3 regions of the Actinoplanes sp. NPDC049681 genome follow, and region 3 is predicted to be linked to each of the others. Evidence: riboswitches for the same ligand, from Rfam matches in the RefSeq annotation. Region 3 holds a riboswitch; each other region holds the start of a gene.
The links. Region 3 has a riboswitch for cyclic di-AMP ahead of ACIBO8_RS27710 (NlpC/P60 family protein). Riboswitches for the same ligand answer to the same signal wherever they lie in the genome.
Positions count from the first base shown of each region.

Region 1 (7,893 bases), on a different contig from region 3:
GTGTAGGTGTCAGCACCGCAATGCACGAACTGCGGACGTTACGGGGAGGGCTGATGGAAGCAGGAATTGCCCGTAACAGGGTTAGTGAAGGCAATGAGGGGACCGTGGGCAACGTGGAGAAGACAACCGTGATGCGGACGGACGAAGTCGCCGAGGAGCGCGACCTCGTCGGCGTCTACCTGCACGAGATCTCCCGCACGCCGCTTCTGGACGCCGCCAGGGAGGTCGACCTCTCCAAGGCAATCGAGGCCGGCCTCTATGCCGAGCACCTGCTCGAGAGCGGTGACGTCCGTCGCGGCGTGAGCCGGGAGGAGCTGGAGCGGCTGGTCGTCGAGGGCGAGCGGGCCAAGGACCTGTTCATCCGCGCGAACCTCCGCCTGGTCGTCTCGATCGCACGCCGGTACGTGCGGTCGGGCATGCCGATGCTCGATCTGATCCAGGAAGGCAACACCGGCCTGGTTCGCGCCGTGGAGAAGTTCGACTACGAGCGGGGCTACAAGTTCTCGACGTACGCGACGTGGTGGATCCGCCAGGCGATCAGCCGGGCGATCGCGCAGCAGGAGCGCACCGTGCGCCTGCCCGTGCACCTCGTCGAGGACGTCAACCGGATGCGCAACGTCACCCGCCAGCTCGTCCGCGAGCTCGGCGCCGACCCCGAGCCGGAGCAGATCGCGAAGGCGCTGGGCGTGACGGTGGAGCGCGTCAGCGAGCTCACCCGCTGGGCCCAGGACACCGTGTCCCTGGACACGCCGGTCGGCGACGACGGCGACACCAACCTCGGTGACCTGGTCGCCGACAGCGACGCGCCGTCGCCCGAGGAGATCGTGCTGACCGCCCTGGAGCGCCAGCGCATCGAGGGCCTGCTCAACCACCTCGACGACCGGTCGGCGGGCATCATGCGCGCCCGCTACGGCCTCGAGGACGGTCGCGAGCACTCGCTGACCGAGGTGGCCTCGCGGTTCTCGCTCTCGCGCGAGCGCATCCGCCAGCTCGAGATCCAGGCCCTGGGCCGGCTGCGCGAGCTCGCCCGCGCCGAGGGCCTCCAGGCCGCGTAACTCCTTCCCCCGGCAAACGCCGAAGGCCGGTGCCCCTCACGGGACACCGGCCTTCTGTCGTGCCGGGGGCTGCGTGATCAGGTCACGCGGCCGTAGCCGTACGGGGTCATGATGTCGATCGTGCGATGTTTCACCGGCTCACCGGCTCGTGAGGCGTCGATGATCTTCCCGTCGCCGACGTAGAGCGCGACGTGCCCGAGGTTGCGGTAGAAGACCAGGTCGCCGGGTTCGAGCTGGGACCGGCTGATCCGCCGGGTGGCGCTGTACTGGGCCGCGGCGTTGTGCGGCAGCGACTTGCCCGCCTGGCTCCAGGCCCGTGAGGTCAGGCCCGAGCAGTCGTACGTCTCGAGCCCGTCGGCGCCGAACTGGTACATCTTGCCGACCTGGTTGAAGGCGAACCGGACCACGACCCCGGCGTCGCCGGAGACCGACGGGATGCTGCCGGTGTAGCTCGAGCCCTTCTCGGTGGCCCGGCCGTACGCCGCGGTCCGCATGGCGTACAGGTCTTTGAGCTGGCCCTCGATCTTCTTCTTGCGGGCGGCGAGCTCCTTGACCTCGGCGGTCTGCTTCGCCTGGGTCGTCTTCAGCGCGGCCTGGCGCTCGTTGTAGTTCTGCGTCGTGGCCGTGTACGTGTCGATGTCGCGCTGCCGGCTGCGGGACAGCTGTTCGAGGATGGACATGCGGTCCATCAGATTGCTGCTGCCCTCGAGCACGACGTTCATCGTGCCGACCTTGCCGGTCTTGTACGCCGAGGCCGCGATGACGTTCATCTGCGCGCCGGCGGCCTCGAGGGCCTCCTTGGCGGGTCCGAGCGAGGCGGCGAGCTTCTTCTCGTCGTCCTTCGTCTTCTGCAGGCTGATCTTCATCTTGTTGTACGACTCGACGACGTCCTCGAGCTCGTTGGACGCCTTCTCGATCTTCTTGTTGATGTCACCGGTCGAGGGCGCCGCGTGCGCGGCCGGCGCGACGGTGCCGGTGATCACGATCGCCAGGGCGGCGACCACCATGGTGCGTAGCCTCGTGCGGGCGTGTGGCAACGGAACGTGGCCTTTCTTCCGCTGGGCCGCCTACCGGGTTAGCTGACGGATTCGGGCGGGAAGAAGGCCCTACCGCTGGCGCGGATTCACCCCGGATGCTGCTTCGGTGGTTCCCCGGCTCGCCGAGACGGTGGCGGCGGCCCCGGGGGATGGGGACACCGTCTCCGCCGTCGAGGGATTCGGCGGCGCTGGCCGGCGCCACTTGAGGGTATGGCTGCGGACCGGACCAACCGCATCAACTTATCGGCGATCTCGATTAATACAAGAGCCGGAAGAGTGACTTGCGCCAATTATCACAAATATGGGAATGATCCCGATAACGGACCGCAATTCAACGCCTTCGCAGCGTGACCCCTTCTATTTCTGTGCCATCGCGGGCGGGATGTCCATCCCCTGGACGGCCCACTTGCGGGAAACGACGCGCTCGGCCCAGAACGAGAAGAACGGGACCGTGCCGGCGAGCATCACCAGCAGCATCCGGCCGAGCGGCCAGCCGGCCCGGCGGCTCAGGTCGAAGGTCGCGACGAGGTAGATCATGTAGAGAAAGCCGTGGACCGGCCCTACGGTGGCGACCACCGTGTCGTTGTCGCCGGCGTACTTCAGCGGCATGCCCACCAGCACGAGCACGACGAGGACCACGCCGACGATCCAGGCGATGATCCGGTAGCGGGTGAGGGCTCCCTGCACGATCCACGTCCTTCTACTTGGTGCTGCTCTTGCGTCCGGGGTAGTCGCCGGGCCGGGCGCCGGGATGGGCGTTGAGCCAGGCGAGATAGTCGTTGTAGGCGTCCAGCTCCGGGTCGTCCGCCGGAACCGCCTGCGGAGCCACGGGCACTCGCACCGGCCGGCGCACCGTCACAGGCGCGTCGTCGCCGGGCGCTGCCGCCGGGGGCTCGGTGGGCTCCTCGGGCGCTGGGCGGCCGGCCCGGAGCTCCTGCTGCACCTCGCGCACCCACAGAAACACCACGAAGAGGGCGAAGACCGGCCACTCGAAGGTGTAGCCCCAGCTCAGCGTGTTTCCACCGGTGGCCCGGCTGAACTGCCACCAGCCCAGCGCGAGAAAGCCGGCGACCAGCACGAGCGCGACCACGTGGCGGGCGATCCACGCCGGGGTCCACAGCGCTCTCATGCGGTCGAGCGTACCCACCCGGGGTTTGACGGCAGGCGCCACGGGCAACCGTTGCGTGCAAGCACGAGAAGGGAGAGATCATGAGCGACCCCGAGGTCGACGACCGCGTCGGCACCGAGCAGGGCATCGACCCCGCCGGGCTCGCGGACGAGGACCTGCTCCGTGAGCTGGGCAGCCTGCACCGTACGCGGCTGCAGACCCTGCGGCACGGTCCCGACGCGGCGCTCGCCAACCACCTGCGCCGTACCGCCGAGCTGGAGACGGAATACCTCGCCCGGCACCCCGGCCGTGAGGTCGACCCCCACCGGCTGACCCAGGACTTCTGAGAGGACCTCTTGCGCATGACCTCCTCGGTACGCCGCCGGTTCGACCGGTTGCGGCGCCAGTACGCCCCCCACGAGCACCGCCCGCTCGACGGGTACGCGGCGACCATGGGCGCCTTCGGCGTGCTCGCCGGCAGCCTCACCGTCGCCGCGAAGGTGACCGGGCGTACGGTCCCGGAACGCCCGGCCGTGTCGGACGTGGTGCTCATCTCGATCGCCACGCACAAGCTGAGCCGGCTGATCGCCAAGGACTCGGTGACGAGCCCGCTGCGGGCGCCGTTCACCCGGTACGCCGAGCCCGGCGGCAGCGCCGAGGTCAACGAAGAGGTCCGCGACCAGGGCAGCACCATCCGGCACTCGATCGGCGAACTGATCAGTTGCCCCTTCTGCCTCGCCGTCTGGGTGGCCACGGGCCTGACCAGCGGTCTGGTGTTCGCGCCGAGGCTCACCCGGCTGGCCGCCACCGTGTTCACCGCGACGGCCGCGTCCGACTTCCTGCAGATGGCGTACTCGCTCGCCAAGGAGGCGGCGGAGGGCGGACCCGAGGAGCCGCGCCCTGCGGTGAACGGCCGCGCGATGGCTTAGGGCGTAGACGGAAAAGGCCCCGGCTTCCCGCCGGGGCCTTTGCGCTGTGGACAGATCAGGGAGGCCCGTCGCCGTCCATGCCCGACCAGCCGCGCGGGCTCTCCTCCTCGCCGGAGTCCTCGTCCTCGATGATCGCGGGCTCGACGGCGGTGTCGTTGTGCTCGCTCGCGAAGTCGCTGTCCCCGTCGGGGGTGCCGTCGGAGTCTCCGAAGGCCGGCAGGCGTTCGTTCTGCTGGGTCATGTCGCTCCTCAGGCGTCCAGAGTTCGCAGGGCCTCGGCGGCCTCGTCCTGGGCGTACTCGCCCTCGGGCAGCGCGTCGATGCGGGTCAGTGCGGTCGCGGGCAGGTCGGCGGCGATCGCACCGCGCTGCAGGTCGGCGCTGCTCAGGCGTTCCTGCCCGGAAAAGGCCTCGTCGAGGTATTCGTCCAGTAGGCGCAGGTCATCGCTCACGGCTTCGGACTACCCGGCGAGACGGCCGGCAATCATGTGGTCCAGGTCACAAGTACTCCTGGAATGGGTCCGGGGTGCCGACCGTTGAGAGCAGATGTCGGTGTGCCCAGTGTCCCCGGGCCTCACCCTTTGCCTTCGCGGACTACCGTTCGGCTGGAGCCGCGTTGAGCCTTTCGCCGCGAGGCGACCTGCACACCGGCACCTACGTGACGTCGCTCCCGGCCCCGGCCGGGAGCGACGTTTGTTTTCGGCCCTCACCATCGCGGGTACACGACCGACATGAGTGATGATCGGATCGGGCAGCGGGCAGCGGACCTGCTGCCGGAGGAACGCACCGCGGGAAGCGCCGACCCGCAGGGGCAGGCCGAGGCCATTCTCGCCGAGTCCGACGAGCGCGAAGAGCTCCCGGACGCCGCGCCGAGCACATTCCTGGAACATCGCACGTCGGACCAGACGGTTACGCCCGCCGACGGCACCCGTTAGTGGACACCACTTTCGTGTTCACGGATCCGCATGGCAATATCGGGCAAATGTCTGCCCCGCAACGGAGCATCGGGCGGCGTCTGACGCCGCGTCGCCGCACGACCGCGAGCACCCCGGAGACCACGATCGCAGTGGCGCCCCGCGCCGCCGCGGACCCGGATTCCGGGCGGGAGGCGGAAGGTGTGCCGGGCGGGAAAGCCAGGCGCGGACGGCGGCCCCGGCGCAACGGGAGGCGGGGGAGTGCCAAGACCCGTCGGCCGGCCCCGGGGAAGGCGTCCCGGTCCGGTCGCGGGGAGCCCGCGCATCCCATCGAGCTCGCCGGCCTCCTGCACGAGCTGTCCGTACGCCTGCTCGGCGCCGACGACGTCCCGCAGGCCCTCGACCGGCTGGCCGCCTTCGTGACCGCCGCACTGCCGGGGATGCTGCGCTGCTCGGTGGCCCTGATCGGCGAGGGCAGCCCGCCCACGCTGGCCGCGTCCGGATCCCAGGGCCGAAGCGTCGACGACGTCCAGTACGCGACCGGCGAAGGCCCCGGACTCGAGGCCGCCCGCACCCGTACCGTCGTCGCCGTCCGCGACCTGGCGGCGGACGAACGCTGGCCGGAACTCGCCGCCCGGGCGCGCGCCGAGGACGTGCACGGCGTCGCGTCCGTGCCGCTCGACATCCCGCGTACGGCGGTCGGCTCGGTCAGCTTCTTCACCGGCCGGCCCGGCGGCGTCGACCCGGAGGCGCTGCTGACCGTGCTGGCGGTGGTCAACCAGGCCGAGGTCCTGGTGGGCGAGGTGCACCGCCGGGAAGCCCTGCGCGAGGGCACCGCCGTCGACCGGGCCGCGGGTGTGATCATCGCCCAGCGCGGGTGCGGCGTACGGGAGGCGTACGACGTGTTGCGGGACACCGCCCAGCGGCTCGGCCTCCCCCGCGAAGAGGTGGCCGAGCGCCTGATCGCGGCGGCAGCCCGCAACGCCGACGGCTGACGGATTCCTTACTTCGAGACGTGCTGGACGACCTCGAACTCGAGCAGGTCGGCCCCCGACGCGACCGGCCGCGCGCGCTCACCCGCGTGCGCGGCTCGGCCCATGCCGGACGACCAGGCCTGGAAGGCTTCCTCCGACTCCCAGCGGGTGTAGACGAAGTAGCGGGTCTCGCCCTTGACCGGCCGGAGCAGCTCGAAGCCGAGGAAGCCTTCGGCATTCTCCACCGCGCCCTGCCGGGCGGCGAAGCGCTTCTCCAGTTCGGGGCCCGCGCCCTCGGGGACGTCGATCGCGTTGATCTTCACAACTGCCATACGGAACAGGGTACGAGCGCGTGCTGCGCCCGTACCCTGTGCGGTCGTTGATGCTCAGTGGGCTCCCGGCGGACCTCCCGCGGCGGAGGAGGCCGCGGCGTCCTCGGCGCGCTGCTGTTGCGCCGAGCGCTGGGACAGCGGGATCTCCGGCAGGAAGAAGACCACGACCAGGCCGATGACCATGACGGCGAGCGCCATCAGGTAGACGACGTGGATGCCGTCGGCGAAGCCGACCTTGAACGCGTGCGCGAGCGGTGCCGGCAGCTTGCCGATGAAAGAGGTGTCGCTCAGGTCGCCGCCACCGCCGCGGGTGGGGAAGCCGGCGTCCTCGAGCTTGCCCGGCAGCACGTTGAAGAGCACGGACAGGAAGATGGCCGTGCCCAGGGTGCCGCCCATCGAGCGGAAGAACGTCACCGAGCTGGTGGCCACGCCGATCTCGCGCGGCGACACCGCGTTCTGCACCGCCGTGATCATCGGCTGCATGTTGCCGCCCAGGCCGAGGCCCATCAGCACCATGATCAGCATCGTCTTCCACAGCGGGGTGTCGGCGCCGATGAGCGAGAAGAGCGCCAGGGCCGCCGCCATGAGGATGCTGCCGATGATCGGGAAGATGCGGTAGCGGCCGGTGCGGGCGATCAGCTGGCCGGCGGTGATCGAGCCGGCCATGATGCCGACCACGAACGGGATCATCTGCAGGCCCGCCACCGTGGGCGAGCTGCCCTTGACGATCTGCAGGTACAGCGGGACGGTCATCAGGCCGCCGAACATCGCCATGCCGACGATCGTGCTGGAGGCCGAGCCGACGGCGATCGTACGGTTGCGGAAGAGCCGCAGCGGCAGCAGCGCCTCGTCCTTGTACGCCCGCTCGGCGAACACGAAGGCGACCAGGCCCACCGCGCCGATCACGTAGCAGCCGACGGCCCTCGGGGAGTCCCAGCCCCAGTCGCGGCCCTGCTCGGCGACGGTCAGCAGCGGCACGAGCCCGACGATGAGCGCGAGCGCGCCGGGCCAGTCGATGCGGTGGTCGGTCCGGTGGTGCGGCAGGTGCAGCACCCGGGCGACCACGACCATGGCCGCGATGCCGATCGGCACGTTGAGGTAGAAGACCCAGCGCCATCCGTCGACCCAGAGGATCTTGTCGGCGCCGGCGAAGAAACCGCCGAGGATCGGGCCGATGACGCTCGCGGTGCCGAAGACCGCCAGGAAGAAGCCCTGGTACCTGGCGCGCTCACGGGGCGGGACGATGTCACCGATGATCGCCAGGGCCAGCGACATGAGGCCGCCGGCGCCGACGCCCTGGATCGCGCGGAAGGCCGCCAGCTCGTACATGTTCTGCGAGAGCCCGCAGAGCATGGAGCCGACGATGAAGATCCCGATCGCGAAGAGGAAGAACGGCCGCCGCCCGTAGATGTCGGAGAGCTTGCCGTAGAGCGGGGTGGAGATCGTCGACGTGATGAGGAACGCCGTCGTCGCCCACGCCTGCAGGTTGAAGCCGTCCAGGTCGTCCGCGATGGTCCGGGTCGCCGTCGCCATGATGGTCTGGTCC
Region 1 is NZ_JBITLP010000003.1:836,007-843,899, forward strand. Features, by position in the region: gene ACIBO8_RS13850 (RNA polymerase sigma factor RpoD/SigA) at 54-1,055, shown strand; gene ACIBO8_RS13855 (NlpC/P60 family protein) at 1,133-2,062, opposite strand; cyclic di-AMP (ydaO/yuaA leader) riboswitch at 2,105-2,235, opposite strand; gene ACIBO8_RS13860 (DUF3817 domain-containing protein) at 2,450-2,779, opposite strand; gene ACIBO8_RS13865 (hypothetical protein) at 2,793-3,221, opposite strand; gene ACIBO8_RS13870 (DUF6158 family protein) at 3,302-3,547, shown strand; gene ACIBO8_RS13875 (DUF1360 domain-containing protein) at 3,563-4,129, shown strand; gene ACIBO8_RS13880 (hypothetical protein) at 4,185-4,370, opposite strand; gene ACIBO8_RS13885 (hypothetical protein) at 4,379-4,579, opposite strand; gene ACIBO8_RS13890 (hypothetical protein) at 4,859-5,062, shown strand; gene ACIBO8_RS13895 (ANTAR domain-containing protein) at 5,110-6,036, shown strand; gene ACIBO8_RS13900 (antibiotic biosynthesis monooxygenase family protein) at 6,045-6,347, opposite strand; gene ACIBO8_RS13905 (MDR family MFS transporter) at 6,402-7,893, opposite strand, start outside.
Region 1: another riboswitch for cyclic di-AMP. It lies ahead of ACIBO8_RS13855 (NlpC/P60 family protein); the one in region 3 lies ahead of ACIBO8_RS27710 (NlpC/P60 family protein).

Region 2 (7,893 bases), on a different contig from region 3:
ACCTGATGGCCCAGCAGAACCTCTTCGCGGCGGCGGACGCGGCCAAGCGCCACCCCGACCTGGCCCGCAAGCTCGGCGTCGACGACGAGGAGTCCGCCTCCTGGCGCGACGCCGCGGCCGCGGTGCACATCCCGTACGACCGTGAGCTGGGCGTCCACCAGCAGTCGGAGGGGTTCACCCGGCTGCAGGAGTGGGACTTCGAGAACACGCCGCCGGAGGCGTACCCGCTGCTGCTCAACTACCCGTACTTCGACCTCTACCGCAAGCAGGTCGTCAAGCAGGCCGACCTGGTGATGGCCATGTACGTCCGCGGCGACGCGTTCACCCCGGACGAGAAGGCCCGCAATTTCGCGTACTACGACGCCCGTACGGTCCGCGACTCGTCGCTGTCGGCCTGCATCCAGGCGGTCATCGCGGCCGAGGTGGGCTTCGTCGAGCTGGCCCACGACTACTTGGGCGAAGCGGCCCTGATGGACCTGCACGACCTGCACCAGAACGCCCGCGACGGCGTGCATGTCGCGTCGCTCGCCGGCTCCTGGATCGCCCTGGTCGCGGGGCTGGGCGGCATGCGCGACTACAACGGCCAGCTCTCCTTCGCCCCGCGCCTGCCGAGCCGGATCAGCAACCTGGAGTTCTCGCTGCTGTGGCGCGGGCTGCGGCTGCGGGTCGAGGTCACGCCCGACGAGGTGACGTACTCGCTGCGCAACGGCGGCGGGTCCGCGCGGCTGGACCTGCTGCACCACGGCAAGGAGGTGACGGTGACCCAGGTCAAGCCGGTCGTCCTGCCGATTCCGCCGGCGCCGCCCACCGGCCCGGCACCCACGCAGCCGGCCGGGCGCGCACCGGTTCGCCGGGCGAGCGGGTCCTGACAGCTCAGAAACGCGGAAGCCCCCGTCCGGCTCGACCGGACGGGGGCTTCGTCGTGCGTGGGGCGCTGCTACAGCATGGAGATGTGTACGTGGTCCGTGTGGTTGGACGGTCCGTGGTACGTCTTCCAGCCGGTGGCCGGGAACCAGATCATGCGGTTCCAGATGACGTACAGGATGCCCAGCCGGTCGGCGTTGCGGACCGCGAACGCCATCAGGTTGTTGCCGTACTCGCGGGTGTCCTGGTTGTGCCAGGGTGAGAACCCGCTCTTCTGCAACGACCAGTCACAGGCGCGGCCCTTGGGATGCTCGAAGGGGCCACCGTCGCGGTGACAACCGACGAAGCGGTTGAATCCGGCCTTCTTCACCTCTTGGTACATGTGCAGGGTGCGCGCGGTGATGCAGCCGTTCGTGGTCGGGTCGTCGACGTTGCACGGCAGGGGCCCGAACTCCCCGTCGGCGTTCCGTGGCGCGGGCGCCGCCACCTTCGACTTGGCCAGCACGAAGCCGCCGGTCACCGTCTTGCCGCCGACCAGGTCGAGGGCTTTCTCGGCCGACTCCTTCTGCTTCGCCATCAGCTGGAGGTTCTGCTGCTGCGCCTTGACTTCCTGATCGAGGTGCGCCTTCGCGGTGGCGACCTCGTTGATGGCGGCGTCGAGCTGGCGCAGCTTGCCGTCGTTGAGGGCGTTGATCTCCTCGAGCGAGACCGCCTTGTCGACGAACGTGTCGGGCGAGCGGACGTTGAGCAGGAAGCCCACGGTGGTGAGGCCGCCCGTGCGGTACTGCTGCGCCGCCACGGCGCCCACCTGAGGCAGCAGCGCGTCCCGCGTGGCCTCGGCGTTCTTGACCTTCAGGGCCAGGCCGAGCTGCTCCTTGGTCGACTTCGCGACCGCGGACTTCGCCGCCAGGTAGCGCCGGCCGGTGCTGTCCAGCAGGTCGTTGAGCATGGGGTTGTCGTCGCCGTCGTCGGCGGTCGACGCATTCCCGCCGCCGGGCGCCGCACTCGCGGGCGCGCCGGGGGCTGCGATCATGGTGACCGCGGCTAGCGATGCCAGGGCGAGGACCAGCCACCGGCGGGGTCTTGCCGTCATCCAGTTTCCTTCCGTGTTGCCGCCGACCGGGTTAGCTGACGGGTTCGGGACGGAAGCGATCCCTACCGCTTGTTCAGCGGATTCACCCCATTACCAGGTGGTTCCCCGATTCGCCTCGCGGCGATTGAGCGGTGGTCCGCCGGCACCTTGGGGGCGGTGCCTTCCTTGGCAGCGACCGGCGGAAAGCTTACCTGACTCGGGGCCGCTCATCAGCGGTCGCGACGTCGGCAAAAGTGTTACCTAGCAACGACTTTGCGTTACTGCTCGATGGAATGGGGGCCGGTAAAGAATGACGGCGTGTGGTCATGCGACCGCATAGAGTGCGACAACTGTCGATTCCGGAAAACCATGGGTATCGTTCGTCACGGTTCCATCACGGAACCGCCGCCTAATCGCCGAAAGGCGAGCCGGGGACCCAACCGGTAATGGGGTGAATCCGCAGCTCCTGCGGTAGGGATCACTTCCGTCCCGAACCCGTCAGCTAACCCGGCCGGCGGCCGACGGAAGGAACGCACGTGAGGCTCGACCCTGTTCGCCGGCGATTAGCGACCCTGCTCGCGGTCCTCGTCGCCACCTCGGGGCTGACGCTCGCCGCGCCGGCCGCGGCCCACGCCGCGCCCCGCCCGCTCGCCGCGCCGGGGGACTCCGGCGACGACGGTGAGGGGGCCTCCAAGTCCCTGATCGAGCAGCTCGAGGCGGCGTCCAAGGGCTTCGTCGAGGCCAAGGAGGCGCTCGACCGCTCGAAGAAGCGCCAGCAGGAGCTGGTCACCAAGCTCAAGGAGATCGACGTCCAGCTCGGCCCCAAGCAGGGCGCGCTCGACGAGATCGTGCGCAGGTCGTACCAGGCCGGCCGGCTGGGTCCCATGAGCGCTCTGCTCACCGCCGACTCCACCGGCAGCCTCCTGGACCGGGCGCAGACCCTGGAGACGGTCGCGCGGAAGCAGGACCGCGCGGTCCGCGACCTCAGGGACGCACGGGCCCAGCAGGAGCAGGCGAAGCTCGCGATCGACGCGTCGATCCGCGACCAGCAGAAGCAGCTCACCATCATGGCCAAGCGCAAGGCCCAGGCCGAAGGCGCGCTGAAGGCCCACAACGCCGCCGCGCCGGCCGCGGACGACGGCGGCAGCAGCGGTTCCACCGGCGGCGGTTCGAGCTCGCGCGCCGCCCCCGCGCCCCGTAACTCCGACGGCTCGCTGCCGAGCGAGTCCTGCACCGTCGACGACCCGACCACCAGCGGGTGCATCACACCGCGGACGCTGCACGCGATGAAGGAAGCCAAGGCCGACGGCTTCACCCACTTCGTCGCGTGTTTCCGGCACCAGAACAGCGGCGAACATCCCAAGGGCCGGGCCTGCGACTTCGCCGCCGATCGAAACGGCTTCGGCGGCGTGGCGACGGGCAGCAGCCGCGACTACGGCAACCGGCTCGCGAACTACTTCATCAACAACGCGAGCCGGCTGGGTGTGCTCTACGTCATCTGGTTCCGGCGGATCTGGCTACCGAGCAGCGGCTGGAAGGCGTACACCCGGGGCAACGGCGATCCGTCCAGCGATCACACGAATCACGTGCACCTGTCGATGAGATGAGGATGCGGGGCCTGCGTCACTTCTTGACGTAGGCCTCGTACTCCTTGAGCACCTCGTCGGTGGGGCCGTCGCCGCGGATCACACCCGACTCCAGCCAGATGCAGCGCTCGCAGGTGTCCCGGATCGACTGCTCGCTGTGGCTCACCAGGAACACCGTGCCGGCCTCGGCGCGCAGGTCACGGACCCGCTGCTCACTGCGCTTGCGGAACTTGGCGTCGCCGGTGGCGAGCGCCTCGTCGATCAGCAGCACGTCGTGCTTCTTCGCCGCCGCGATCGAGAAGCGCAGCCGGGCGGCCATGCCGGACGAGTACGTCCGCATCGGCAGCGAGCTGAAGTCGCCGCGCTCGTTGATGCCGGAGAAATCGATGATGTCCTTCACCTGGGACTTCACCTGGGCCGGCGTCATGCCCATGGCGAGGCAGCCGAGCACCACGTTGCGCTCCCCGGGGAGGTCGTTCATGAGCGCCGCGTTGACGCCGAGCAGCGACGGCTGGCCGGCCGCGTAGATGGCGCCCTTCTCGACGGGCAGCAGGCCGGCGATGGCGCGCAGCAGGGTCGACTTGCCCGAGCCGTTGGTGCCGATCAGGCCGATCGCCTCGCCCTTGTACGCGACGAAGCTCACCCCCTTGATGGCGTGCACCTCGCGCAGCGTGGCCGGCTTGGCGCCGGTGACGATCCGCTTGAAGCTGGCGAGCGGGCTGCCCGTACCGGCGCTGCCGGCCTGGTGGACCCGGTAGACGACGTGGGCGTCGTCCACGATCACGGTGGGTTCGCGCTGGTCAGCCACGGCCGTAGCCCTTCTCTCCGCGCCAGAAGTAGACGTAGCCACCGATGCCGACCACCAGCGTCCAGGCGATGGCCTCGGACCAAAGCACGAGCGGCGAGGCGGCGAGCTTCACGTCCTCCATCAGTGCGTGGCGCATCAGTTCGATGAAGACCAGCAGCGGGTTCGCCTCGACCAGCCGCAGCACCACGGGATGCATGCCGGCCTGCTCGAACTTGGTCACCGGGTAGAGCACCGCGGAGCCATACATCCAGAAGCGCATGATGAACGGCACCAGCTGCTTGAAGTCGGCGACCTTGGAACCCAGGCGCGCGGCCGCCATCGCAAGACCCGCATTGAAGATCGACTGGAGCAGGAAGATCGGCACGATGAGCAGCCACTCGAGGGTGACCGGTTCGTGGAAGGCCAGCACGATGGCGATCAGCACCGCGATGGAGGCCACCATGTTGCGGACCTCGACCATCGTGATGGCCAGCGGCAGGGCGGCACGCGGGAAGTGGAGCGCCCGAATGAGACCCAGGTTGCCGCTGATGGCCTGGATGCCGGCCTGCACCACCGACTGGGTGAAGCTGAAGATGAAGACGCCCGTGCACAGGTAGGCCACGAAGTTGGGAGTGTTGTGCGAGGTCCCCAGGATCTTGCCGAAGATCACGTAGTAGACGGCCGCGTTGATCAGCGGCGTCAGCACCTGCCAGACCATGCCGAGCCGGGTCTTGCCGAGCGACGAGGTGACCTTGGCGTTCGCGTACGACGCGATGAAGTGCCGGTACGACCACAGCTGGCGCGTGTACGCGGGCAGGCTCGGCAGCTTGCCGGCCGCACCGAGGCCATGCCGGCGGGCCAGCTCTCTCAGAGGGATGCCGGTGTCGGAATCGGCGACCGCCGTCTGGGACATGGGGTGGCGCTCCGATCTGGTCGGTCCGTCAGGGGTCGGGGACCTGAATGACTTGCGCGGGAACACACTAAACAGTCTGACGCGATGAAACGCCATCGTATCGACGTTGGCCCGAACTTATCCGACCCGACGTCGAAACGCAACCGTTGCGTCCTCGCGTATAGTGTCCTCGTGGCGACAGCGAAACGCGCACCGGCCGGAGCGGCGGTGCTCCGCGGTGACATCACCGCGGCCATCCGGAACGCGGTGATGCACGAGCTGGCCGAGGTCGGCTACGGCCGGCTCTCCATCGAGGCGGTGGCACGCCGGGCCGGGGTCGGCAAGACCGCCGTCTACCGCCGGTGGAGCAACAAGCTGGAGATGGTACTGGAGATCGTCTCCGGCGTGGCGGAGCGTAGCGTGCCCATGCCCGACACCGGAAGCTTCGCCACGGATCTGCAGCTGTTGATGTTCATCGTCAGCAAGGCCCTGCAGCACCGCATCGCCTCGCAGATCATCCCCGATCTGATGGCCGAGGCCGCGCGGACCCCCAAGATCGCCGAGACGCTCCAGCGCGCGCTGCGCACCCACCAGCTCGCGGTCGGCGAGAAGATCGTCGGCCAGGCCGTCGAGCGGGGCGAGCTGCCCGCGGGCACCGATCCTGAGCTGGCCGTCGACCTCATGCTCGGGCCGCTCTACTGGCGGCTCGCGGTCGCGCGGACCCCGATCGACGACGACTACCTGGAGAAGCTCGTGGCCACCGTCACGACGGCGTTGCGAGGCACTCCGCCGGCATCATGATGGCCGCCGCGAGCTGCTCCGGCGCCATCGGCCGGGCGAAGTGGAAGCCCTGCGCCCGGACGTAACCGAGATCACCCAGCTTCTCCGCCTGCGCCAGCGTCTCGACACCCTCGGCGACGGCCTCCACGCCCATCGCGCGGGCGATCTGCAGGACCGCCCCGGCGATGGCATCCGGACCCGGGACCGGCGCGAAGGAGCGGTCGAGCTTGATCTGGTCCACCGGGCAGTTCGCCAGCAGGCTGAGCGTCGAGGCGCCGGTGCCGAAGTCGTCCAGGGAGAGCCGTACGCCCATCGCGCGCAGGGTACGCAGCGTCTCCGCGGTCGCCCCGCCGCCGACCGCGGTCGACTCGGTGATCTCGATGGTGAGCCGGCCGGGCGCCAGGCCCGTCTCCCGCAGCACCGCCGCCACGTCCGAGGCGAACGAGGCGTCCTGGAGCTGGCGCGCCGAAGCGTTCACCGACATCGAGCCCGGCGCCTGGTCGCCCAGCTCGGCGATCCACGCCGCGGCCTGGCGGCAGGCCTCGCGCAGCACCCACCGGCCGATCGGCACGATCATCCCGGTCAGCTCGGCGCCGGGGATGAACTCGCCGGGGCCGAGCAGCCCGCGGTCGGGATGCGCCCAGCGCACGAGGGCTTCCACCCCGGTGAGCCGGCCCTCCGGCAGCGCGACCACGGGCTGGTAGTGCAGGACCAGCTCGTCGCGCTCCAGCGCGTTGGTCAGGGCGGTGGTGATCCGGCGGCGTTCGGCACCCCGGGCCTCCGAACCGGGCCGGTAGCGCTGGAAATGGCCACCGCCCCGCTCCTTTGCCTCGTACATGGCGATATCGGCCTGGCGCAGCAGGTTGCCGGCGTCGTCGCCGCCGCGACCGTCGACGACGCCGAAGCTCGCGCGCACGGCCAGCAGGTGACCCTCGACCTCCATCGGTACGGCCAGCGCCTCCGTGATGCGCTCCAGCACCCGGTCGACGTCGCGGCCGCCCAGCCCCTCGAACAGGATCGCGAACTCGTCGCCGCCGAGCCGGGCCACCGTGTCGGTCGGGCGTACGCCGGCCCGCATCCGCTCGGCGACCGCGATGAGCAGCTCGTCGCCGCAGGCGTGCCCGAGCGTGTCGTTGACGGTCTTGAAGTCGTCGAGGTCGACCAGCACGATGCTCAGCCGCTGGCCGCGTTCCCGGCGGGCCACCGCCGCCTCGAGCCGCTCGGCGAAGAGCGCCCGGTTGGCCAGGCCGGTGAGCACGTCATGGGTCGCCTCGTAGCTGAGCCGCTCGTGCGCCTCGACCGTCTCGGTGACGTCCCGGCAGTTGCTCACGATGCCCGCGACGCCCGGCTCGTCGACCAGGTTGGCGCTGATCACCTCGAGCGTCCGGTACGAGCCGTCCGCATGCGCCACGCGTACCCGGTAGGTCGTGGTGGCGCCGGGGTAGACGGCGATCCGGCTCATGTGGCCCGCGACGGCGTTCCGGTCGTCCGGGTGCATGCGGTGCACGAGGTTCGTACCGATCACGGTGGCGGGATCGCTGCCCAGCACGCGCCGGACGGCCGGGCTGACGTACGCCAGCCGCCCGTCGGCGTCGGTGATGGTCACCACGTCGGTGGAGTTCTGCACCAGCAGGCGGAAGCGCTGCTCCTGGTGCCCCAGCTCGAGCATGTTGAAGTCGAGGCGCTCGAGCACCTGGTCGTTGCGGCGCAGGCTGCGCAGCTGGCGGGCGATCACGAGCACGGTGAGCGCCGCGCCGGCGGCGGTGGCCACGCCGAGCGGAACGACGCCGTTGGCGGTGTACACGAGCAGCAGCCAGGCGGCACCGGCGACCGCCACCGCCCGGAGGATCAGCGGCAGCCGCCGGTACCGCACGGGGGTGCGGGGCTGGGCGGTCATGGCTCTCCTCTCGCG
Region 2 is NZ_JBITLP010000010.1:154,833-162,725, reverse strand. Features, by position in the region: gene ACIBO8_RS33000 (glycoside hydrolase family 65 protein) at 1-869, shown strand, start outside; gene ACIBO8_RS32995 (coiled-coil domain-containing protein) at 938-1,957, opposite strand; cyclic di-AMP (ydaO/yuaA leader) riboswitch at 1,962-2,098, opposite strand; cyclic di-AMP (ydaO/yuaA leader) riboswitch at 2,333-2,469, shown strand; gene ACIBO8_RS32990 (coiled-coil domain-containing protein) at 2,473-3,543, shown strand; gene ACIBO8_RS32985 (ABC transporter ATP-binding protein) at 3,560-4,330, opposite strand; gene ACIBO8_RS32980 (ABC transporter permease) at 4,323-5,222, opposite strand; gene ACIBO8_RS32975 (TetR/AcrR family transcriptional regulator) at 5,394-6,002, shown strand; gene ACIBO8_RS32970 (putative bifunctional diguanylate cyclase/phosphodiesterase) at 5,965-7,878, opposite strand.
Region 2: another riboswitch for cyclic di-AMP. It lies ahead of ACIBO8_RS32995 (coiled-coil domain-containing protein); the one in region 3 lies ahead of ACIBO8_RS27710 (NlpC/P60 family protein).

Region 3 (7,893 bases):
CTGAAGATCGTGATCCCGTCCGGCGTGGACCGCTTCGGGCACGACGGGAGCTACTACTTCATCGGCAACGCGCTGCCCGTGCTGGCCGTGCGCGACGGGGCCGGGTGGCACCTCGACCCGTACACGAACAACGGGGAGTCCTTCTACCAGCTGGCGAGCGACTACGACGTCACGCTCGACCACCCCACCTCGATGGCCGTGCCGGCGACGGGCACCTCCACCGACAGCGCCGGGACCGCCGGGCGGACCGTCACCCACGCGGTCGGCAAGCAGGTGCGCGAGTTCGCCTGGGCGGCGGGCCCGTTCAAGAAGATCTCCGGTACGACCGCGGCCGGCGTCAAGGTGAACGTCTACTCGGTCGCGTCGATCTCCAACCGCAGCGCCTCCTCGATGCTGTCGGTCGCCACCGGTGCCCTGGACGCCCACGCCTCCCGATTCGGCGCGTACCCGTACGGGGAGGCCGACGTGGTCCTCGACAACGGATTCTGGTTCGGCGGGATGGAGTACCCGGGCTTCGTGCTGGACCTGGTCAGCTCGACCGCGCTGGCCCACGAGCTGGCGCACCAGTGGTTCTACGGCATCGTGGGCGACGACGAGTACAGCACGCCGTGGCTGGACGAGGGCTTCACCGACTACGCCACCGATCTGTACTTCAACAAGACCGGCTCCGGGTGCGGCATCACCTGGCAGTCGTCCGCCGAGAAGCTGACGAACTCGATGGCGTACTGGGACGCGCACTCGAGCCGCTACAGCACGGTCGTCTACGGGTACGGCAAGTGCACCCTGCACGACCTGCGCCGGCTGATCGGGAGCACGGCGATGACGCAGCTGCTGCGCTCGTACGCGGCCTCGCACTGGTACGGCGTCTCGACTGTGGCCGACTTCAAGGCGGCCGCTCAGGCCGCCGCCGGCTCGACGGATCTCACGTCCTTCTGGGCGGCGCACCGCGTCGAGGGCTGACCGGCACGCGAAGAGCCGCCACGCGGGACGTGGCGGCTCTTCGGCGTGGTGCGGGTGCCCGGGTCAGCCCGGGCGGCGCATGCCCGTGATGGCACCGCTGCGGTCGATCGGCGCCATGCGCACATGGTCACCCGTGTGGGGTGCATGCACCATGATGCCGCCGCCCACGTAGATGCCCACGTGATGCACCGGACTGCCGTAGAAGATCAGGTCGCCCGGTTGCAGTTCGCTGCGGCTGACGGCCCGGCCCTCGTGGATCTGATCACCCGTGAAGTGCTCCAGGTGCACCCCCACGGAGGCCCATGCCACCTTGGTCAGGCCCGAGCAGTCGTAACCGCGCGGCCCCTCCGCCCCGAAGACGTACGGCATGCCGATCAGGTCGCACGCCTTCTGTGCCGCGCGCCCGCCCTTGTCGTTGGTGTAGTTCACCGGGCAGGGACCGGTGCGCAGCGGGCCGTCGTTCGCACCCGCCGAGCCGTACGCCTGGATCCGCAGTTTCTGCAGGGCGTCGACCTTCTTCTGGATCTCCGCCTTCCGCGCGCCGAGGTCCTTGTCACGGGCCGCCACGGCGTCGGTCAGGGTCACCAGTGCCGCCTTGTCCCGCGCGTACTTGTCGCGGAGCTGCGCCGCGCCGGCCACCTGCTGACGCTGGTGGCGGGCGATCTGGTCGAGGAACGTGAGTTTCTCGGTCAGACCGGTCGGCGAGCCGCTGACCACCATGGCCTCCATCGCGCCGGGCGAGCCCTGCATGTACGCGTCGGCGGCCATGCCGCCCACCTGGGACATGGCCAGATCCACCTCCAGCTGGAGGGGCTCCAGCCGGTCGTTGATCTTCTTGAGCTGTGCACGGTTCTTGATCAGCTGGTTGTGCACGTCGTTGTACTGCTCGATGATCGACTCGAGTTTGTCCCACTGCTCGTCGATCTGCTTCTCGATGGTCGAGGGTGACGGGGTCGCGTGGGCCGCGGTGGGCACCAGCAGGACCCCGACCGCGGCGACGACACCGAGCAGACTGCGCAGAATCGTGGCGCGGCGCGCCCCAATCCGTTTCACGAAGGTGCAGTGTCCTTTCTTCCCTCAGCCGCCGACCGGGTTAGCTGTCGGGTTCGGACGGGAAGAACGCCCGGCCGCGATGGTGCCGCGGCTTCACCCCAGGTCCCTGGGTCCCCGGTTCGTGGTGCACGATCAGGCTCGGTCGAACAGCGCACGATTGAGCGGTGACTCATCGGTTCGCCCGGTTTGGACGAGGGGGGACCGACGAGCCGGGCACCACCGTACTCCCGATCACCGCAGAACTAAACCCGGTGATACCCGGGCACTCACCGCATATCGCACGTGACCCGCTGTGATTAAGAAAGACTTAAAGCGGCCAGGCGGTCAGCGCGCGCCCCAGCCAGGGCACCACCAGGATCACTGTGGGTAACACGATCAAACTCACCGCAATCAGGACGGCCACCACGGTCCACATCGGAGATCCGGCATCCGTCCCGGCGAGCCGCTCGAGGCGGCGGCGCCGCTCCTCGCCGGCGTCGCCACCGGCCTCCGCCGGGACGTCCGGGCTCACCGCGTCGCTCAGGACGGACAGGGCGGTGCGCAGCGGCTCGGCCCCGCAGCGACGCCGGGCCGCGTCGTCGGCGACCATCTCGAGCAGCAGGTGCACGGCGTCCAGCGGCGCCCGGCTGCGCAGCGGCCGCGGCACCGCCCGGTAGAACGCGGTGAAGGACTCGAGCACCAGGTCGTGCCGGTGGCGCAGGTGTGCCTGTTCGTGAGCGATGACGGCGGCCACCTGCGCCCGGTTCAGCACGCGCAGGGCTCCCCCGCTGACCACGACCCGGGGATTGCGGCCCGGCAGGCAGTACGCGAACGGCAGCGGGCCGTCGAGCACCCGCAGGCCGTGCGGCACCTCGGCCGGCAGCTCGCCGTGGCGTTCGGCGTCGTCGAGCAGATCCACGAGCATCCGGTGCCGGGCGCGGCGGGTCCGCGAGCGGTAGGTCACCCCGGCGAGCGACACGAGCAGCCGGACGATGATCACGGTCGCCACCACCAGGGCCGCGACCAGGGCGGCCGCCCCCGCCGGCCGGCCGGAGCCCAGTGCGCCGACCAGCTCCTGGGGGCCGGCGAGCACGACGCCCAGGGCGCAGAGGATGCCGGTCAGGGTGATGCTCTGCCAGAGGGCCACCGCGGCCGCCGGCGCACGGCCGGGCCACCGGGCAGCGGCGAGCGTCCCCGGCACGACCAGCGACAGGGTGAGGCCCAGCGCGCCGAGCAGCAGGGCGGTCACGACCCGGCGGCCGAATCCCTCCGGGCCGCCTCGATGGCGGCGGTCAGCATCGACGGGTCGATGCGCCCGACGAAGTGGGCCAGCGCGGCGTCGCGTACGCCGTCCGGGGCGGTGCTGAGCGCGTCGAGCATCAGCGCCGCCGTCATCTCCTCGCGAGACTGCGCCGGCGCGTAGCGGTAGGCCCGGTCCGCCTTGTGCTGGGTGACCACGCCCTTGCGGGCCAGCCGGTCCAGCACGGTCATCACCGTCGTGTACGCCAGGTCGCGCTCCCGGCTGAGCCGCTCGTGCACCTGCCGGACGGTCAGCGGCTCCGCGGCATCCCACAACTGCTGCATGACCTCCCGCTCGAGGTCCCCCAACGCCATGTGACCCACTCTACTGCACGGCGTCGTACTACACGTCGTAGTATCTACTACGAGATGTCGTAGAGGGGATGCCGACGTGGACGTGCTCGACCTGACCCGGCTCCAGTTCGCGGTCGTGACGATCTACCACTACTTCTTCGTGCCGCTGTCCATCAGCCTCGCCGCCACCGCGGCCGGGCTGCACATCGCCTGGCTGCGTACGGGCAGGGAGACCTACCGCGACCTGACCAAGTTCGTCGGGAAGCTGCTGATCGTCACGTTCGCCGTCGGTGTGGTCACCGGCCTCGTGCAGGAATTCCAGTTCGGCATGGGCTGGAGCAACTTCGCCCGGTTCTACGGCGACGTCTTCGGGCCCACCCTGGCCATCGAGGGGATGCTCGCCTTCTTCCTCGAAGCCACGTTCCTCGCGCTCTGGTACTTCGGCTGGGAGCGGCTGCCGCGCCGGCTGCACGCCGCCACCATCGTCGTGGTGGCCGTCGGCACCGTGCTGTCCGCGTTCATCATCCTGGCCGCGAACTCGTTCATGCAGAACCCGGTCGGGTACTCGCTGGACCCGGTCACCGGCCGCGCCCGCCTCGACGACTTCGGCGCCCTGCTGCTCAACAAGGTGAACCTCGCCGCGTTCCCGCACACCCTCTCCGGAGCGCTGATGGCGGGCGGATCGCTCCTGCTCGCGGTGGGCGCCTGGCGGCTGCGCGCGGCGGGGGAAGCGGCTTTCCGGACGCTGGCCCGCCTCGGCGCCTGGCTGACCGTCGTGGGTGGCGCCCTGACCGCCGTCACGGGCGATCACCTGGGCAAGGTCATCACCGAGGTGCAGCCGATGAAGATGGCCGCCGCCGAGGCCCTCTACGCCACCACCGCGGGCGCACCCTTCTCGGTCTTCGCCGTCGGCGACCCGGGCGGCGGGAAGCCGTTCCTGAGCATCGAGATCCCCCGGCTGCTGTCCATCCTCGCCAAGGGCACCCCGGGCGCGACCGTGCAGGGCATCGACGACCTGCAGGCGCAGTACGCGGCCCAGTTCGGCCCGGGGAGCTACGTGCCGATGATCCCGGTCGCGTTCTGGAGCTTCCGGCTGATGATCGGCATCGGCATGCTCGCGGCCGCCGTCGCGGCGTACTACCTGTGGAGCACGCGCCGGGACCGCCGGACGCACCCGCTGCTGCTGCGGCTCCTGCCGCTGATCCCGCTCCTACCGGCCGCCGCGAACAGCCTCGGCTGGATCTTCACCGAGACCGCCCGCCAGCCCTGGCTCGCCTTCGGTATCTCGCGCGTGGCCGACGGCATCTCCCCCGGCCTCACCCGCGGCGAGGTCGTGGGCTCGCTGGTGGGCTTCGCCGTCGTCTACGGCGTGCTCGCCGTCGTCTGGCTGCGCCTGATCCGCCACCTCGCCCGCCAACCGCTCGCGCCCGAGCACGCACCGGCCGAGCAGACCGACCGCGTCCCGGCGCCCGTCTACTGAGGAGGACCCCTTGGTCACCGTCTGGTTCTCGCTCGTCGTCCTCTGCTGGGTGCTGTTCTTCGTCCTCGAGGGCTTCGACTTCGGCGTCGGCCTCCTCGGGCCCGCGCTCGGCCGCGACGACCACGAACGCGGCGCGATCGTCCGTACCGTCGGACCCTTCTGGGACGGCAACGAGGTCTGGCTCGTCGCGGCCATCGGCCTCACCTTCGCGGCGTTCCCCGACTGGTACGCCGCCCTGCTCTCCGGTCTCTACCTGCCGATGGCGGTGCTGCTGCTCCTGCTCGCCGTCCGGGGCGTGGCCCTCGAGTTCCGCGGCAAGGGCGACGGCCCGGCGTGGCGCCGCCGCTGCGACACCGCCCTGGCAGCGAGCTCGGCCGGCATCGTGGCGCTGTGGGGCGCCGTCCTCGGCGTGCTGACCCACGGTCTCGCGGTCGGGGCCGACGGTCAGGTGACCGGCGCCGGCCCGGGGCGCACCCTCGCCCCGCTGGTCTCCTGGCCGGCCCTCGCCGGTGCCGCCCTCGCCCTGTACGCGGCCCTGCTCATCGGCGCCACGTTCCTGGCCCTGCGCACGACCGGGCCGGTGCACGCCCGGGCCCGCACCTGGAGTTTCCGCCTCGCCACGGCCGGCACCGTGCTGCTCGGCGCGGCCGGATTCCTGAGCACGTCCCGGCTCGTCGTCGCGGCGGCGGTGCTGTGCCTGGGCGTCGCCCTCATCGCCCGGCACGGCCACGAACTCCTCGCGTTCGGCGGCACCGCCCTCGGTATCGCCGGCGCGGTCGTCGCGGTCTTCACCGTCCACGGTGACGTGGTGCTGCGCAGCACGCTCGACCCGGCCTGGTCGCTGACCACGACCGGGGCGGCCGCCACCCCGTCGGCGCTGCGGCTGCTCAGTGTCGTCGGCGTGGTCGTGCTCCCGGGCGTGCTGGTCTACCAGGCCTTCTCCTACTGGGTGTTCCGCAGGCGCGTCGCCAGCGAGCGGGTGCCGTCGTGAGCCGCGGGCCGGTCGATCCCCGGCTGGTGCGGCACGCGCGCTCCGGGCGTACGGGAATCGCAGTTCTGTCCCTGATCGGCGCCGGACAGGCCGCAGCCACGGTGATGGTCGCGGTGTCGCTGGCCCGGATCGTCACCGGCCGCGACGCGGTCGCCCTGCTCGCCGCCGCCTTCGTGCTGCGGGCGGCGCTGACCTGGGCCGAGCAGATCGTCGCCCGGCGCACCGCCGCCCGGGTCACCGACGAGTTGCGCCGCCGCACGCTCGCGGCCGCGCTGCGGCAGGGCCCGGCGAGGGTGGCGTCCTACGGCGGGGGCCGGCTCAGCGCCGTGCTGACCGGCGGCCTCGACGCCGTGCGCCCGTGGTTCTCCGGCTATCTGCCCGCGCTGGTGCTCGGCGTGGCCCTGCCACCCCTGGTGATCGTCACGATGGCGGTCGTGGACCCCGCGTCCGCGCTGATCGCCCTGCTCACCCTGCCGCTGATCCCGCTGCTCGGCGCGCTGATCGGCTGGGCCACGCAGCAGCGGGCCCGGCAGGCCTGGGAGGCGGACGCCCGCTTGGCGGGCCACTTCCTCGACGTCGTGCGCGGGCTGCCGACCCTGCGCCTGTACGGGCGGGCCGGCCGCCAGACCGCCGTCGTGCGCGAGATGACGGACGAGCACCGCAACGCCACCGTACGGGTGCTGCGTCTCGCCTTCCTGTCCTCGACCGCCCTGGACCTCGTCGGCACGTTGTCGGTGGGGCTGATCGCCGTCGAGGCCGGGTTGCGGGTCGCGAGCGGCGCCCTGGACCTGGGCCCGGCCCTGCTGGTGATCCTGCTGGCCCCGGAGGCGTACCGGCCGCTGCGCGAGATGGCCGCCCGCTTCCACGCGAGCGCGGACGCCTCCGCGGTGATCGAAGACGTCGACGAGATGCTGCGCGACGACGCGGCCTACCTGCCGGCCCGCACCGGTGACGACGCCCGCCCGGCGCTGTACGCGTCGGGCCTGCGGGTGCGCCATCCCGGCGCGGCGGCCGACGCGCTGGCGATCGCCGGCCTGGCCGTCCGTGACCACGAGATCGTGGCGGTACGCGGACCGTCCGGCGCCGGCAAGACCACACTCCTGCGGGTTCTGGCCGGCCTGCAACCGGCCACCGAGGGCCGGGTCTCGTGCGCCGGCCCGGGGGTGCTGTACCTCCCCCAGCGGCCCGCGCTGCCCCACGTCCGTACGGTCGCCGACGTCTTCCCCGGCGCGGACCGGGACGAGATCGTGAGGGCGCTGGCGACGGTCGGCCTCGACGAGGAGGTCACGGCGGGCACGGTCCTGGGCGAGCACGGGAGCGGGGTCTCGGCCGGGCAGCGGCAGCGGCTGGCCCTGGCGGCACTGCTGCGGGCCGCGGCCCGCAAACCGGCGGTCCTCCTCCTCGACGAGCCGACGGCGCACCTGGACGCGGTCACCGAGCGAACGGTCGTCAGGCTCGTCCGGGCCGCCGCCACCCGGGGCTGCGCGGTGCTGGTGGTGGCGCACCGCCCGGCGTTGCTGGCGGAGGCGGATCGCGTGGTCGACGTGACCTCGCCGCGTCAGCCGGCATCACCGGAGGCGGACGTCGTCTCTTCTCCGGAGACTCCCCCGGAACCGAAGGCACACCCTCTAGCGCATCCTAGGAAGATAGGTTGGAGTCTGCCGGGGCGGCCCGCGACCGCCGTCGTGCTGGGCGCGGCCTCGTCATCGGCGGGAATCGTGCTGACCGGCGCCGCCGCATGGTTGCTCGTGCGGGCCGCTGACCTCCCGCCCGTGCTGAGCCTCTCGGCCGCTGTCGTGCTGGTCCGCGGGTCCGCCGTCGCCCGGCCCCTGCTGCG
Region 3 is NZ_JBITLP010000008.1:21,941-29,833, reverse strand. Features, by position in the region: gene ACIBO8_RS27715 (M1 family metallopeptidase) at 1-960, shown strand, start outside; gene ACIBO8_RS27710 (NlpC/P60 family protein) at 1,024-2,013, opposite strand; cyclic di-AMP (ydaO/yuaA leader) riboswitch at 2,028-2,162, opposite strand; gene ACIBO8_RS27705 (M56 family metallopeptidase) at 2,321-3,241, opposite strand; gene ACIBO8_RS27700 (BlaI/MecI/CopY family transcriptional regulator) at 3,238-3,606, opposite strand; gene ACIBO8_RS27695 (cytochrome ubiquinol oxidase subunit I) at 3,683-5,065, shown strand; gene cydB (cytochrome d ubiquinol oxidase subunit II) at 5,076-6,056, shown strand; gene cydC (thiol reductant ABC exporter subunit CydC) at 6,053-7,893, shown strand, end outside.